DNA from 3 places in the Mesorhizobium sp. WSM4807 genome. Region 1 is predicted to be linked to each of the others. Evidence: predicted binding sites of a transcription regulator. Region 1 holds the regulator's gene; each other region holds the start of a gene.
What was found. Region 1 encodes PhoB, which activates phosphate uptake and scavenging genes when phosphate is short. Its sites were predicted from a motif close to TGTCATNNANCTGTCAT; they were not measured.

Region 1 (4,925 bases):
CGATTTTGATTTTGCTGCTGTTTTTGGTCATCATGAACGCCATCGCGGTGATACTGCGCAGGCGCTTCGAGCGGCGCTGGTAAGGAGTAGAGGATATGAACATCATGACGGAAGCCGGCGTTGAGCAGAAACTGAGCAGCGGAACCAATGCCCCTTCGATCAAGATGAAGGGCGAAAAGGTCTCTGTTCATTACGGCGAGAAGCGAGCTCTGTTCGACGTGGATATCGATGTCCGCGAGAACCAGGTGACGGCGTTGATCGGCCCATCGGGCTGTGGCAAGTCGACATTCTTGCGGTGCCTGAACCGAATGAACGACACCATCGATATCGCGCGGGTGAGCGGCAAGATCACGCTCGACGGTGAGGATGTCTACGACCCGAAAATCGATGTCGTCGAGCTGCGAGCTCGCGTCGGCATGGTGTTCCAGAAGCCGAACCCGTTTCCGAAGTCGATCTATGAAAACGTCGCCTACGGTCCGCGCATTCACGGCCTGGCCAGGAGCAAGGCCGAGTTGGACGGCATCGTTGAATCGAGCCTGAAGAAGGCCGGCCTGTTCAACGAGGTCAAGGATCGCCTGCTCGAGTCGGGCACCGGTCTCTCCGGCGGACAGCAGCAGCGCCTGTGCATCGCGCGCGCCATCGCCGTATCGCCGGAAGTGATCCTGATGGACGAGCCCTGTTCGGCGCTCGATCCGATCGCCACCGCCCGCGTCGAGGAACTGATTGACGAACTGCGCCAGAACTACACGATCGTCATCGTCACCCATTCGATGCAGCAGGCAGCGCGCGTGTCGCAACGCACGGCGATGTTCCATCTCGGCTATCTGGTCGAGGAGGGCGCGACCGACAAGATGTTCACCAACCCCGACGACAAGCGCACCCAGGACTACATCACCGGCCGGTTCGGCTGAGCGGTCCGGCGGCGAATTTCGAACACGAGGACAGTATCATGGGTGAACACACCGTCGCATCTTTCGACGAGGAACTGGAGCACATCGACAGGCTGATCCGCGATATGGACGAGCTCGCCGCCGCGATGGTCGCAGCCTCGATCCGCGCGTTGCTTGCATCAGACAATGCGATGGCGCAGCGCGTCGTCTCGGACGACGCCATCATGGATGCGCGGCAGCGCGAACTCGACGATAGTGCGATCACGCTGATCGCCAAGCGGCAGCCGATGGCGCAAGATCTGCGCGCCGTGGTTGGCGCAATCCGCATGGCCGGCGATCTCGAGCGCATCGGCGACCTGGCCAAGAACATAGCCAAGCGGGTCAGCGCAGTCGGGCAGAGCGCCACGCCGCGTAATCTCTCGCACGGTATCGACGCGATGGCGGATCTCGTTCTTGTGCAGCTCCGCGGCGTGGTCGAGCACTATGTGTCGCGCAATGCCGGCGCGTTGAAAGAACTGCGCGCCGACGACCAGAAGATCGACGTGAAATACACGGCGGTTTTTCGCGAACTCCTGACCTACATGATGGAGGATCCGCGCAACATCACCGCCTGCACGCATCTTCTGTTCTGCGCCAAGAATCTCGAGCGTATCGGCGATCACGTCACCAACATCGCCGAAAACGCCTACTATGTCGTGACCGGGCAGCAATTGCCGGCGGATCGCCCGAAGCTCGACGAAACGACGATGTCGGCGCCGGCGACATGACGGGGGTGACCGGTCGATGATCGCGCCACGCATCATGGTGGTGGAGGACGAAGAGCCGCTGGGCGTCCTCCTCCGCTACAATCTGGAATCCGAAGGCTATCAGGTCGAGGTGGTGACGCGCGGCGACGAGGCCGAAATCCGGCTGCAGGAAAACGTGCCCGATCTTCTGGTGCTCGACTGGATGGTGCCGGCGGTTTCCGGCATCGAGCTTTGCCGACGCCTTCGGATGCGCCCCGAAACCGAGCGGCTGCCGATCATCATGCTGACTGCACGCGGCGAGGAGAGCGACCGGGTGCGCGGCCTCTCGACAGGGGCCGACGACTATCTGGTCAAGCCGTTCTCGACACCGGAATTCATGGCCAGGATCAAGGCGCTGCTGCGCCGCGCCAAGCCCGAAGTGCTGTCCAGCGTGCTGAAGGTCGGCGACATCGTGCTCGATCGCGAATCGCACAGGGTCTATCGCAAGAAGAGCGAGATCCGGCTCGGGCCAACCGAATTCCGGCTGCTCGAATTCATGATGCGGCACCCGGGTCGGGTCTTCTCGCGCAGCCAGTTGCTAGACAATGTCTGGGGCGAGACGATCTACATCGACGAGCGCACGGTGGACGTCCATGTCGGACGGTTGCGCAAGGCGGTCAACAATGGTCGCATGCCCGATGTCATCCGCACCATCCGCGGCGCGGGCTATGCGATCAGGGAAGACTAGCTGATATCCAGGTGATGCCGGCCTGCGACCGGCGATTTCCTGCGCTTCCGGTACGTACCCAAAAGTACGCTCCGTTCCGGTTCTCGGAACTCACGCAGTCTGGTCGGCTCGCGCCCGTCTTCGAGCCGGCGCGGCCTGACCTGAATCTCAACACATCCCCAAGTTGCAATCCGTTCCTTGCCTTTCGGAGTCAGGCCACGTGCTTCCTGATCATGCCGGACTTCCCTTGTATGCCCGGCGCGAAAATCTCCTGGTCGACGAAGCTCAGCGCCCGCAAGGCGCAGCCTTCGCGGATCAGCGGCAGCTCGTTCGTCTCGGTGTCGAAGGAAATCGAACCCGAATGATGGCCGCCGGCGGTCTGGGCGATGGCCTCGCGCAGGGCCGGCTCGATCAGGTCGAAGGCGGCAGCGCTGGCGCCGACCATGGCGACCGGCGCCGGATCGATCAGCGCGAACAGGCTGCCGAGCCCGAAGCCGAGCGCTTCGCCGGCCTTGCGGTAGGCTTCGCGCTCCGGTCCGTCCGCCTGGCGCGCCCGGGCCGCCAGTGCCCGCATCTCGGCGTCGCTGACATCGGCGACCGGCTCTGCGTTCTCGCTCAATTGCCTTGCGTTGCGCCAGATGGCGTAGTTGCCGGCATAGGCCTCGACGCAGCCGCGCCGCCCGCAGCGGCAAAGCGCGCCGCCCGGCCGATGAATCATGTGGCCGAATTCGCCGCCCGAGGAATGGGTGCCGGTGAACAGTTCGCCCTTCAGCACCAGCCCCATACCGATGCCGTGCGAGAGCAGGATGGCGATGAAATCGTCGCGGTAGCGATCCGGCTCGCGCCAGCGCAGCGCCACGGCCATCATGTTGCAGTCGTTCTCCATGATGGCCGGGATGCCGAACTCGCGTTCCAGAATGTCGGCGAAGGCGATGTTAGTCTGCGGCGTGATCGGCGACCACAACATGGCGCGCGCATGCGAATCGGTGATGCCCTGGATCGCCAGCGCGATGCGGGCGACGCTTTGGACGTCGAGGTCGGGGTCTTCGATCCGGCGCCGCACGATGGCGACACATTCGTCGATCAGCTCGTCGCGCGACATGGTCAGCGTGTCCAGCCGGCGTTGTTCCTCGGCGACCACCTGTCCGGCATAATCGATGACAGCGACCGACAGGAAATTCAGCGACAACACGACCGCCAATACCGCAGCGGCTTCCGGATTGAGGCTGAGGCCGACCTGCGGTCGGCCGCGTTTCATCGAAACGGTCTCGCTCGCCTTGCTCTCGGTCAGGATGCCTTCCTGGATCAGGTCGGAAGAGATCGCCGATATGGTCGAATGGCTGAGGCCGGTGGTTGCGGCGATCTCGGTCCGCGACGGCTGGCCGGCCCGGCGTACCGCAGAAATCACCATGGCCCGGTTGCGCCGGCGCAAATCGTCATGACGGATTCCAACCGACATTCTTTTGCTTCCTCCCTATTGCCGCGGCCGCTCATGAATCGGAAGCCGTCGGTAATGTCCGACAAATAGTGGCAGAAGCAGCAGGCCCTGTCATTATTTATTCCGAGGCTCGAAATAAGTCGGCAGGGACATCAAAATCCATCGGAATTGATGTTGACAGCGCTTCGCGGTTGGACCAGTATTTTTTCGAGGCTCGAAAAAATAGGGGGCCTTTGTGCCGGCCTTCGGGCCAGTTGGTCGCGCCGTACGCGGCGCAGGGAGGATATCATGAAGAGATTCGCAGCCGCCATTCTGGCGGGGGTCGCCATGTCGCTGACGCTCGCGTCGGTCGCACAGGCCAAGGACAAGGTCATTGGCGTTTCGTGGTCGAATTTCCAGGAAGAGCGTTGGAAGACCGACGAAGCCGCCATGAAGACTGCGATCGAGGCAGCCGGCGACAAGTATATTTCCGCCGATGCACAGTCCAATCCCGGCAAGCAGTTGACCGATGTCGAGAGCCTGATCTCGCAGGGCGCCAACGCGCTGATCATCCTTGCGCAGGACGCCTCGGCCATCGGGCCGGCGGTGCAGAAGGCGCTGGACGAAGGCATTCCGGTCGTCGGCTATGACCGGCTGATCGAGAACAAGGACGTGTTCTATCTGACCTTCGACAACCAGGAAGTCGGCCGCATGCAGGCCCGCGAAGTGTTCAAGGTGGCGCCGGAAGGCAATTACGTCTTTATCAAGGGCTCGGGCGCCGATCCGAATGCCGATTTTCTGTTCGCCGGCTCCATGGAAGTGCTCAAGGACGCGATCGACAGCGGCAAGATCAAGAATGTCGGCGAGGCCTATACGGACGGCTGGCTTCCCGCCAACGCTCAGAAGAATATGGAGCAGTTCCTGACCGCCAACGACAACAAGGTCGATGCGGTGGTTGCTGCCAATGACGGCACCGCTGGTGGCGTCGTCGCGGCGCTAACGGCGCAAGGCTTGGCCGGATCCGTCCCGGTGTCGGGCCAGGACGGCGACCATGCCGCGCTGAACCGTATCGCGCTCGGCACGCAGACCGTATCGGTATGGAAAGACGCGCGCGAGCTCGGCAAGAACGCTGCCGAGATCGCCTCGCAGCTGGCCGACGGCAAGCA
Region 2 (4,925 bases), on a different contig from region 1:
CCTCCAACGTTGCAGGCGCGAGCGGAGCGCCCAAGCTGCCAATCTCCCCCCGTGTGGGGGAGATGTCCGGCAGGACAGAGGGGGGCGCTGTCCCGCCTGCGTTTTGGCCATTATTGAAGCCAGCCCCTCACGCCGACTGCACCGGGTCGAGCGTGACCTTGTAGAGTTCATTGTCGTCGCGATCCATCAGCCGCACCGTCATCTGTTCAGTGGCGCCGTCGATGTCGACGAGGCCGAAGAACTGCAGGCCGGCCGAGGGCGGCAGGTTCTGCCCCTGCTCGGCGGTTGGCGCCTTGATGAATTTCAGCTCCGGGCCGAAGGTCATGTCGAAATCATTGGGTCCATACGTGCCGGCATGGAGCGGACCCGAAACGAATTCCCAGAACGGATTGAAGTCCTGGAACTGCGCCCTATCAGGATTGTAGTAATGCGCCGCCGTGTAGTGCACGTCGGCGGTCAGCCAGACGGTGTTGGTGATACCGGCATTCTTTATATAGCGAAGGAGGTCGGCAATTTCCAACTCGCGACCCTTGCCCGGACCATTGTCGCCATTGCTGATGGCCTCGGCGCCGGCCTTCTTGGTGGCGTCGTTCCAGACGACGAGACCGAGCGGCATATCGGCGGCGATGATTTTCCAGGTCGCGTTGGAGGTTGCCAGTTCGCGCTTCAGCCACTTCGTCTGCTGTTCGCCGAGAATGCGCGATTGCGGCGTCACCGTATCCTGCATGCCGGGGCCGTTGGCGCCGCGATAGGAACGCATGTCGAGGAAGAACACGTCGAGCAGCGGCCCGTAGGCGATCTTGCGATAGACGCGGCCCGGTTCCGACGGCTCGTAGCGGATCGTCGTCATCTCGTGGAAGGCGCGTGCCGCGCGTGCCGCCAGCACATGGATGTTTTTTTCCGAGTAGCGGTCGTCGGCGCTCAGGTCCTTCGAATCCGACCAGTTGTTGACCACCTCGTGGTCGTCCCACTGGTAGAAGGTCGGGCAGATGGCGTTGAGACCCAGCACATGTCCGTCCATCAAGTTGTATTTCCACTGGCCGCGGTACTCGTCCAGGGTCTCGGCAACCTTGCGCTTTTCGTCGATGAGGACGTTGTTCCTCCACTTGCTGCCATTGGGAAGGTCGACCTCGTCCTTCATCGCGCCGTCGGCATAGATGGTGTCGCCGGAATGCAGGAAGAAGTCGGGCGTATGCTTGCCGATCGTGGCATAGGTCTTCATGCCGGTGTCGTCGATGCCCCAGCCCTGGCCGGCGGTATCGCCCGACCAGGCGAAACGAATGTCCCGCTTCGAGGCCGGCGCCGTGCGGAAGCGGCCGACGATCGGCTCGGAGACGGCGTTGATGTCGGCGAGATCGGCCGCGATCATGCGGTAGAAGATGTCCTGGTCGGAGGCGAGGTCGGTGAGCAGCCGCTTTACCGTGTAATCGCTGGCCGGCGACGTGTCGAGCGGCGCAAGACGGACGGCGTTGGCGAAATTTTCCGTCGACGACACTTCGAACATGACACGCGAAGGGCGGTCGGTGCGAGTCCACACCACGCCGCTGGCTGCGTCGACATCGCCCGACTGGATGCCATGGGTGAAGGCGGGCCGCTGATTGGCGCGCGAATAATAGGGAAGCGCGAGGCCCGATACGCCGACGAGGCCGGCGGCGCTCACGGACGTGACGAAGGCGCGCCGGGTCATCGAAATCTTGTTCATGGCTGTCTCCTGGATGGCGTTGAACGGCGCCGCCAAGGTCCAGCCTCAATGTTTCAGGCACATCTCGAAACCATGAAGGTTTTCTGACGATCAACAGGCTGGCGAATCTCCCCCCTTGAGGGGGAGATGTCGCCGAAGGCGACAGAGGGGATCGGTTCGACCGGGCTCGGCCCCCTATCGCAGACGCAGGAGGTCGGCGCTCCACGCAAGACGACCCCCTCTGGCCGCTTCGCGGCCATCTCCCCCTCAAGGGGGGAGATTAGCGCTCAGCCTTCACAGCTCAAGCCGCCTGCGGTTTCGGCTCGAAGGCCGGACGGCTGGTGTTGATCAACAGCGAGATGCAGGCTGCGGCTATTGCGGTCATGCCGGCGATGAGGAAGGCAAGCTCGTAATTGCCCTGCAATTCACGCATGGTGCCGCCGAAGAAAGCGGCCGCCGCCGCACCCACCTGATGGCCGGCGACGATCCAGCCGAAGACGATCGGCCCGCTGCGATCGCCGAACGCCTCGTTCGACAGCCTGAGCGTCGGCGGCACGGTGGCGATCCAGTCCAATCCGTAGAGCACGGCGAAGATGATCAGGCTGGTCGACGAAAAGCCGGAATAAGGCAGATAGATCAGCGACAGGCCGCGGATGCCATAATAGACGCCGAGCAGCTTGCGCGGATCGAAACGGTCGGTGAGCCAGCCTGACAGCGTGGTGCCGATCAGGTCGAAGATGCCCATCAGCGACAGCAGGCCGGCGGCTTGCACTTGGCCGATACCCATGTCGCCGCAAAACGCGATCAGGTGCGTGCCGACCAGTCCGTTGGTGGTGAAGCCGCAGATGAAGAAGGTGGCGAACAGATACCAGAACACGCGCGTGCCGGCGGCACGGCGCAGCGTGCTGAGCGTGTGCGTGAGGAAATTGCCCTGCGAGGCCGGCGGAACCGGCGGCACATCGTCGGCGTCCGCACCGTAGCGTACCATGCCGATCGAAGCCGGACGCTCCGGCACCAGCAGCCAAACCAGCGGCACCAGGCAGGCGGTGGCGACCGCAATGGCGATGGCGACAGGCTTCCAGCCGCCCCACTGGGCGAGCGCGGCGAGCAGCGGCAGGAACACCAGCAGGCCGGTGGCGGCGGAGGCCGACATCAGTCCCATCACCAGGCCGCGATTGGTCTTGAACCAGCGATTGACAATGGTGGCGCCGAGCACCGTGGCGACCGCGCCGGAACCGACACCCGAAAACACGCCCCAGGTGAGAAGCAGGTGCCACGGCTCGGTCATCAACAGGCTGAGCGCCGTTGAGCCCGACATCACCACCAGCGACGCCAGCAGCGTGCGGCGCAGCCCGATCCGTTCCATCAATGCCGCGGCAAACGGCCCGGTCAGGCCGTAGAGGAAGATGCCGATCGCCGCGGCGAGCGAAACGAGGTCGCGCCGCCAGCCGAAACTCTCCTCCAGCGGCAGCATCATGACAGCCGGCGCCGACCGCAGGCCCGCCGCGATCAGCAGGCAGAGGAAAATGACGGCAACCACGACGAAAGCGTAGCGCTGGCCAAACGGGCGGGATTGGACTATCATGTTACTGACCGGTACGTTGCTATTGCACCGAGGTATACGTACCGATCGGTAACATTGTCAAGCAGGCAACACCGTGTCGAGAATCAAAAGCATTGAACCAGCGATCAAAGCGGATGGAGTAGCACCGCCGCGCGCCGGCGAAAAAATCCTTCGCGTTGCCCGCGACCTGTTCTACCGGCAAGGCATCAGGGCGATCGGCGTCGACGAGATCGTGCGGCGGGCCGGCGTCACCAAGCCCAGCCTCTATCGCAGCTTTCCCTCCAAGGACGAATTGGCCGCGTCCTATCTCCGGCAATACGACCTCGAGTTCTGGGCCCGCTTCGACGCGGCAGTGGCTGCCCATCCCGGCGATCCGCGCGCGCAGATTGCCGCCTTCCTGACCCGCATCGGCAAGCGCACGCAAAAACCCGACTATCGCGGCTGCGGCATGACCAATGCGGCCGTCGAGTATCCCGAGCACGGCCATCCGGCCCGCGTCGTGAGCGAGGCCAACAAGCGGGAATTGCGGCGACGCCTGCGCGCCATGGCGGCGGCAATGGGTGCCGGCGACCCCGATACGCTGGGCGACGGGCTGCTGCTTCTGATCGAGGGCGCCTATATCAGCGGCCAGCTGTTCGGTGCCGGCGGACCGGCGAAGTCTGTAGCCCGAAACGCCGACCTGCTGATCGAAGCGAGCTTGAAGAAATAGACCTCTTGCGGTCCTTTCCAGCCGGAAGCAGTATGGCCGTCACGCTCGTAGTCTGTTGATAATTGCGGTACCGACTTGAACCTTGCTCGAACGTTTTTAGACGACCTCGAAAAGATGTTCCTGCTTCATTACCTGAGGCGGGGGAGCTCGGGCTTAATTGGCGAGCAAGAGAAAAGAGACATTCGGACGGTCCTTGACCTGAACGAGTATACGGTCAAGGAAGCCGTACTGCGCAGAGTTGTCTTCTTAATACTCATATCATCGATTGCGGCGTATTTCTTCGGCAAGGCCCCTGACTTTAACCAGATGGCGAACATCTTAACTGCATCGATATCCGCGTCTGCTTTGGTGTTTTTATACCTGGATGTCGCTGTTCCCGTAGTCCTACTTGCAGTCAGCGCGTCGCTACTGGCAATTTGCTGGATGGACTACCAAACGTTCGTTATGGCCACCTGGTTTTCTGCGTTGTATGGTCTGTATTTTTTTGCAAGGCTTAGATCCAGGTAGCTGGCCAGAGGGGATTTCCGCCGTGCGTGTTTCTTTGATCCCGCTTGCGCTCGCCGGCCTCTGTCACGCCACCCAGGCCGGCGACATTTCCAGCGCCTACACCGATCTCGACTGGAAGAAGGACTGCGTGACCTACGCGCAGGCGGAAGAAGACGAAGGCGACTGGGCCAGTCTCGCCTGTTCGGGCTATCGCGGCTACCCGGTGCTGATCTCCTACGACGATGCCCGGGAATCGCTGTTCTACGGTTTTCCGCCCAGCGACATGACCGCGGTCTGGGAAAGTTTTGTCGGGCTCAATTCGGCTGCACCCAGACTCGAGTGGCGCATCGAGACGAACGGCGATCTGGCCATTCCTTTCGCGGTCATCCACCGTCGCTCGATCAGCAATCCCGAGGGGGAGAACAAACCGACAGAAGTGCTGGTCGTCGCCAAGGTCGCCCAGCCGGAGAACTATGAGGGCTGCA
Region 3 (4,925 bases), on a different contig from region 1:
CGCGCGCGAGGTGAACGTGTTCGTCAGCGACAAGGCGCCGGCCTGAAGACGCAGCGGGATTCCTAGGCCAAATCCGATCCGCCTCGCGGGCCGGATGCGTTTTACTCTGCCGTTTCCGTTTCGGTCTCGGACGTGGTCTCGTCTTCGGGCTTCGAACGTTCCTTGGCTGCCGCCTTGGCCGCCTGCTTTTCCGCCTTTTTGGCGGCCTTCTGCCGGTCGCGTTCCTTGCGTTCCTGGCCGTAATTCGGTGCTCGCGCCATATCTCTTCCTTTCACAATCCCAAAGGTTCTTAGCCCTGCCTAGGGGCATTGGGCTACAAACACAACACCGCAAAGGGCGATCGGCTCCATACACAGCCGGCAGGCCGGCTGAACACGGTTCCGTGGCTTGCAAGATAGCCGGCACAATGGTGTAGGAGGGGCCGGGAGGGCAAATCACAAGCCGACTTTTTCACCAAGTGACCGATGGCCACCCTTCAAAGAAACGCACAGAAGCTATTCTACTATGCGCGCAATGCCGCGCGCGATATCGCACCGCAGGCGCTGTTCCGCCGCAGGCTCGCCGGGCTGCTCGAGCAGGCCAGGCTTTCGGACGGATCGGTCCGCGCGCGTCTCAACTATTACAACAGATTGCAGAAGGCTTTCGCGCCGAGCGCCGGGGCCGTGCCGGTCAGCCGGCTGCCGACAGACCGGAGCATGTATTACTACGATCTGAAGGAATTTACCCGCTACTTCGATCCCGATTTGCGCATCGACCTCGAATTCGGCGACGTCGTCGAAGTGCCTGCGATGCCGTCGATCGTCAAGGATCGGCCGATCGCCGGCGATAACAGGAACGGGATCCTGTTCAAGCTCAACAAGTTCCGCCACTTCCACATGCCCGCCGACGATGTTGCCTTCGCGGACAAGCTTCCGGTTGCGGTGTGGCGCGGCGAGCTCAACAACCCGATAAGGACCTTGCTTCTGGAGGCCGCGCGCGATCTGCCCTTTTGCGACGTCGGCACGCCCAAACCGACGGCAGCGCCGGAATATCGCAAGCCTTACCTGAGCATCGATCAGCAGCGGCGCTGTCGCTACATCATTTCACTCGAAGGCAACGATGTGGCGACCAACCTAAAATGGATCATGAGTTCGAATTCACTGTGCCTGATGCCGCCGCCGACATATGAGACATGGTTCGCCGAAAGCGAACTCGTGGCTGACGTTCACTATGTCCCGCTCGAACCTGATTTCACGGATCTTGCCGAGCGGGTGCAGTATCTCGAACGTCATCCGACTGAGGCAGAGCGCATCGTTGCCGCCGCCAACGCCTATTGCCGCAAGTTCGCCGACGAACGGGCCGAGCAGGCGATCTGCTTGCTCGTGCTCTACAAATATTTCGTGCTCAGCGGTCAGATCGAGCCTGATCCCGAGGTCTGGCGTTTTATCTCCGGCTAAGCCCGCAGCGACCTTCGACCTGATCCGGATCCGTAGTCAGACACCTTCCCGGTCAAGAACCAGATCGGCCGGACCAAACCGGTCCTTTGCCGTGAACTGCTGGTGCCAGTAGGGGTAGAGAACGGGCGGGCGGCTGACTGCGTCGAGGCGTGCGCGCTCATCGCTGGTCAGCACCAGGCTTGCAGCGGCGATATTGTCCTTGAACTGCACTTCGGTGCGGCCGCCGATGACCAGAGAGCTGACGGCCGGCCGGCCGAGCAGCCAGGCAAGCGCCACCTGCGCTGCCGACACGCCATGGTTGTTGCCGATATAGGCGAGCACGTCGACGATCCGCCATAGCCGCTCCTCATCACGGATCGGCGGTTCGGACCAGCCGCTGAGCTGGCGGGCGGTGGCCTGGTCGCGGTTGTATTTGCCGGACAGCAGTCCACCGGCGAGCGGGCTCCACACCAGCACGCCAAGCCCCTGGTCGACCGAGATCGGCAGCAATTCATATTCGGCTTCGCGTGCTTCCAGCGTGTAGTGGATCTGCTGGGTGACGAAGCGCGGCTGGTGCTGGCGGTCGCTGATCCCCAGCGCCTTCATCACTTGCCAGCCGGAATAGTTGGAACAGCCGACATAGCGGACCTTGCCCTGGCTGACGAGCGTGTCGAGCGCGGCGATGGTCTCCTCCAGCGGCGTCGTGCCGTCCCATTCATGCAGGAAATAGATGTCGATGACGTCGGTCCTGAGGCGCTTCAGGCTCTTCTCGCACTCGCGGATCAGATGGTAGCGCGACAGCCCTTCGTCGTTGGGACCGTCGCCGATCCGCATGCGCGCCTTCGAGGCGATCAGTATATCGCCCTTGCGCTTGCCGCCGAGCGCTTCGCCGATGATCTCTTCCGAAAGCCCATTCGAATAGACATTGGCGGTGTCGATGAGATTGATGCCGGCGTCGATGCAGAGGTCGATCATCCGGCGCGCCTCGTCGAGATCGGTCTTGCCGACCGCCGAAAATGCGCCGGCGCCGCCGAAGGTCATGGTGCCCATGGTCAGCGTCGAAACCTTCAGCCCGGAACGGCCGAGTGTGCGGTATTCCATGTCAGATCCTCACAATTGCGTTGAGAAGGGCTGCTTCGAAGGCTGCCCGAAAGAGCCTGGCATTTGTAGGACAATTCGCGCTGCTTGTCGTGCATGCCATGGAGGCTGATCGATCACATCTCACGGAGTTGGGCGACCGGCGGGCGGGCCGGCTGCAATAAAACCGTCATTGCCGGCCTGTATGCAAGTCGGCTCAAGGTGTTCGATCTTGGCCGGCAGGCCGACGCCGACACGGGCGTGCACGCGGAGCAGCATAAATGACCGAAGCAAAACAGAATTCTCCTGCCAAGGATTGGCTGGAGGCGGAGCTCGCCGACACGCTCGATGAAGACTACGAGCTGGAAATGTCGGAACCGGCGCTGTCGCTGGAAATCGCCAAGATCTACAAGAACGCGCATCCGCCCTCGATGGATCGCCAGCAATATTTTCGCAACCTGATCACGCTGCAATCCGAATTGATCAAGCTGCAGTCCTGGGTGGCTTACACCAGGAAGAAGCTGGTTGTGGTTTTCGAGGGCCGCGACTCGGCCGGTAAGGGCGGCGTCATCAAGCGCATCACCCAGCGGCTCAATCCGCGCATCTGCCGCGTCGTCGCCTTGCCGGCGCCGACCGAGCGCGAGAAGTCGCAATGGTATTTCCAGCGCTACGTGCCGCATCTGCCGGCAGGCGGCGAGATCGTGCTGTTCGACCGCTCCTGGTACAACCGCTCCGGCGTCGAAAGGGTGATGGGATTTGCCGAACCGGATCAGGTCGAAGAGTTTTTTCGCGACGTGCCGGAGTTCGAGCGCATGCTGGTCCGCTCCGGCATCACGCTGGTCAAATACTGGTTCTCCATCACCGACGAGGAGCAGCAGATGCGTTTCCAGATGCGCATCCATGATCCGATGAAGCAGTGGAAGCTGTCGCCGATGGACCTGCAGTCGCGCGTGCGCTGGGAGCAGTACACCAAGGCCAAGGAAGAGACCTTCGCCCGCACCAACATTCCCGAAGCCCCCTGGTTCATCGTCGAGGGCAACGACAAGAAGCGGGCGCGGCTGAACTGCATCGATCATCTCCTCAAGCAGATGCCTTATGAGGAAGTGCCGCACGAGGAGATCACGCTGCCCGACCGCGTCTTCAATCCCGAATACGAGCGCCAGGTATTGCCGCGCGAGCTGTATGTGCCGGAGAAGTATTAAGGCAGAGCTCCCTTCTCCCCGTCACTATACGGGAGAAAGATGCCGGCAGGCGGATGAGGGACGGCGCCAACCTCGACAGTTGAACTTGCCAAAGTCACTGCATGGGACCAAACTTATTTTGATGTCATATTGCCATTGGGGGTATTGTCCGGCAGAGTAATCATTGATCGATTGCGCCGCCCCTCATTGCCCTGCCGGGCATTTCTCCCCGTATAGTGACGGGGAGAAAGGGGCCTGTACCGAGGTTTCGCCAACAGAGCAGACGAAACGTCCTAATCGCGCTTGATGATCACATGCGTGGCATTCGGCGTTGCGACCTGCTCGCTGCAGCGGTAGCCGAGGCGGGGCATGTCGATGCCGGCAAAAAGATTCTCGCCTGAGCCGAGCAGCATCGGCGATATCGCAAGATGCATGTCGTCGACGAGCTTTTCCTGGAGATATTGCCGGATCGTGGCGACGCCGCCGCCGAGCCGTACATCCTTGCCATCAGCCGCTGCCTTCGCCTTTTCCAGCGCTGAGTGGATACCATCGGTTACGAAATAGAAGGTCGTGCCGCCGTCCATGACAAGAGGATCCCGCGGAAAGTGGGTGAGCACGAAGACCGGCACATGGTAGGGCGGATTGTCTCCCCACCAGCCTTTCCAGGTGTCATCGGGCCAAGGTCCACGGATCGGCCCGAACATGTTTCGGCCCATGATCCACGCCCCGATATCTTCGAAGCTGCGCGTCACAAACGTGTCGTCGGTATCCGTGGTCCCGCCATCTTCACCAGACATGTTGCGGAAGGTTCGGGTGCCGAGCATCCATGTGAGCAAGGCTTCCCCGCCGATGCCCAGCGGCTCTTTCAGGTCCTGGTCGGGACCGGCGCCGAAGCCGTCGATAGACAGGGTGAATGCGTTGACACGAAGCTTGGACATGAGTACCTCCCTAAACCGGTTTTGAAATGCAATCAGTTGTTTTTAGCTGGACTGATTGCGTTTTGCAAGCGGTACATCGCCGCCGAGCGGTGGGCGGCTCGTTGGGCCAGCCGCACCAGGACCACCGCCAAAAAAGGCGGTTGCAGCTGCAGTTACTTGCGCCGGGATGCCTCGAGGATGCGCTCGACAGCTAGGCGTAGCGGCGACAGACTATCTGTCACTACGGTCCAGACGATAGCGTCGGAAGTCTTGTGGTATTCGTGACGCAAAACATTGCCAATTCCACGGATCTGTTTCCAGGGAATTTTCTGGAG

Region 2: AC0L3N_RS24860 (alkaline phosphatase D family protein) is a predicted target of PhoB. The motif match lies at 1,775-1,791, and genes of this name have one in related genera.
Region 3: ppk2 (polyphosphate kinase 2) is a predicted target of PhoB. The motif match lies at 2,670-2,686, and genes of this name have one in related genera.

Annotation. Positions count from the first base shown of each region.
Region 1 is NZ_JBVVQY010000005.1:187,098-192,022, reverse strand. Features, by position in the region: gene pstA (phosphate ABC transporter permease PstA) at 1-83, shown strand, start outside; gene pstB (phosphate ABC transporter ATP-binding protein PstB) at 96-911, shown strand; gene phoU (phosphate signaling complex protein PhoU) at 950-1,657, shown strand; gene phoB (phosphate regulon transcriptional regulator PhoB) at 1,674-2,363, shown strand; gene AC0L3N_RS08730 (ROK family protein) at 2,554-3,801, opposite strand; gene xylF (D-xylose ABC transporter substrate-binding protein) at 4,069-4,925, shown strand, end outside.
Region 2 is NZ_JBVVQY010000023.1:10,771-15,695, reverse strand. Features, by position in the region: gene AC0L3N_RS24860 (alkaline phosphatase D family protein) at 128-1,702, opposite strand; gene AC0L3N_RS24855 (MFS transporter) at 1,983-3,266, opposite strand; gene AC0L3N_RS24850 (TetR/AcrR family transcriptional regulator) at 3,349-3,954, shown strand; gene AC0L3N_RS24845 (hypothetical protein) at 4,030-4,461, shown strand; gene AC0L3N_RS24840 (hypothetical protein) at 4,484-4,925, shown strand, end outside.
Region 3 is NZ_JBVVQY010000004.1:301,801-306,725, reverse strand. Features, by position in the region: gene AC0L3N_RS07620 (DUF982 domain-containing protein) at 1-46, shown strand, start outside; gene AC0L3N_RS07615 (hypothetical protein) at 102-260, opposite strand; gene AC0L3N_RS07610 (glycosyl transferase family 90) at 465-1,436, shown strand; gene AC0L3N_RS07605 (aldo/keto reductase) at 1,473-2,516, opposite strand; gene ppk2 (polyphosphate kinase 2) at 2,774-3,694, shown strand; gene AC0L3N_RS07595 (dihydrofolate reductase family protein) at 3,967-4,611, opposite strand; gene AC0L3N_RS07590 (HepT-like ribonuclease domain-containing protein) at 4,764-4,925, opposite strand, start outside.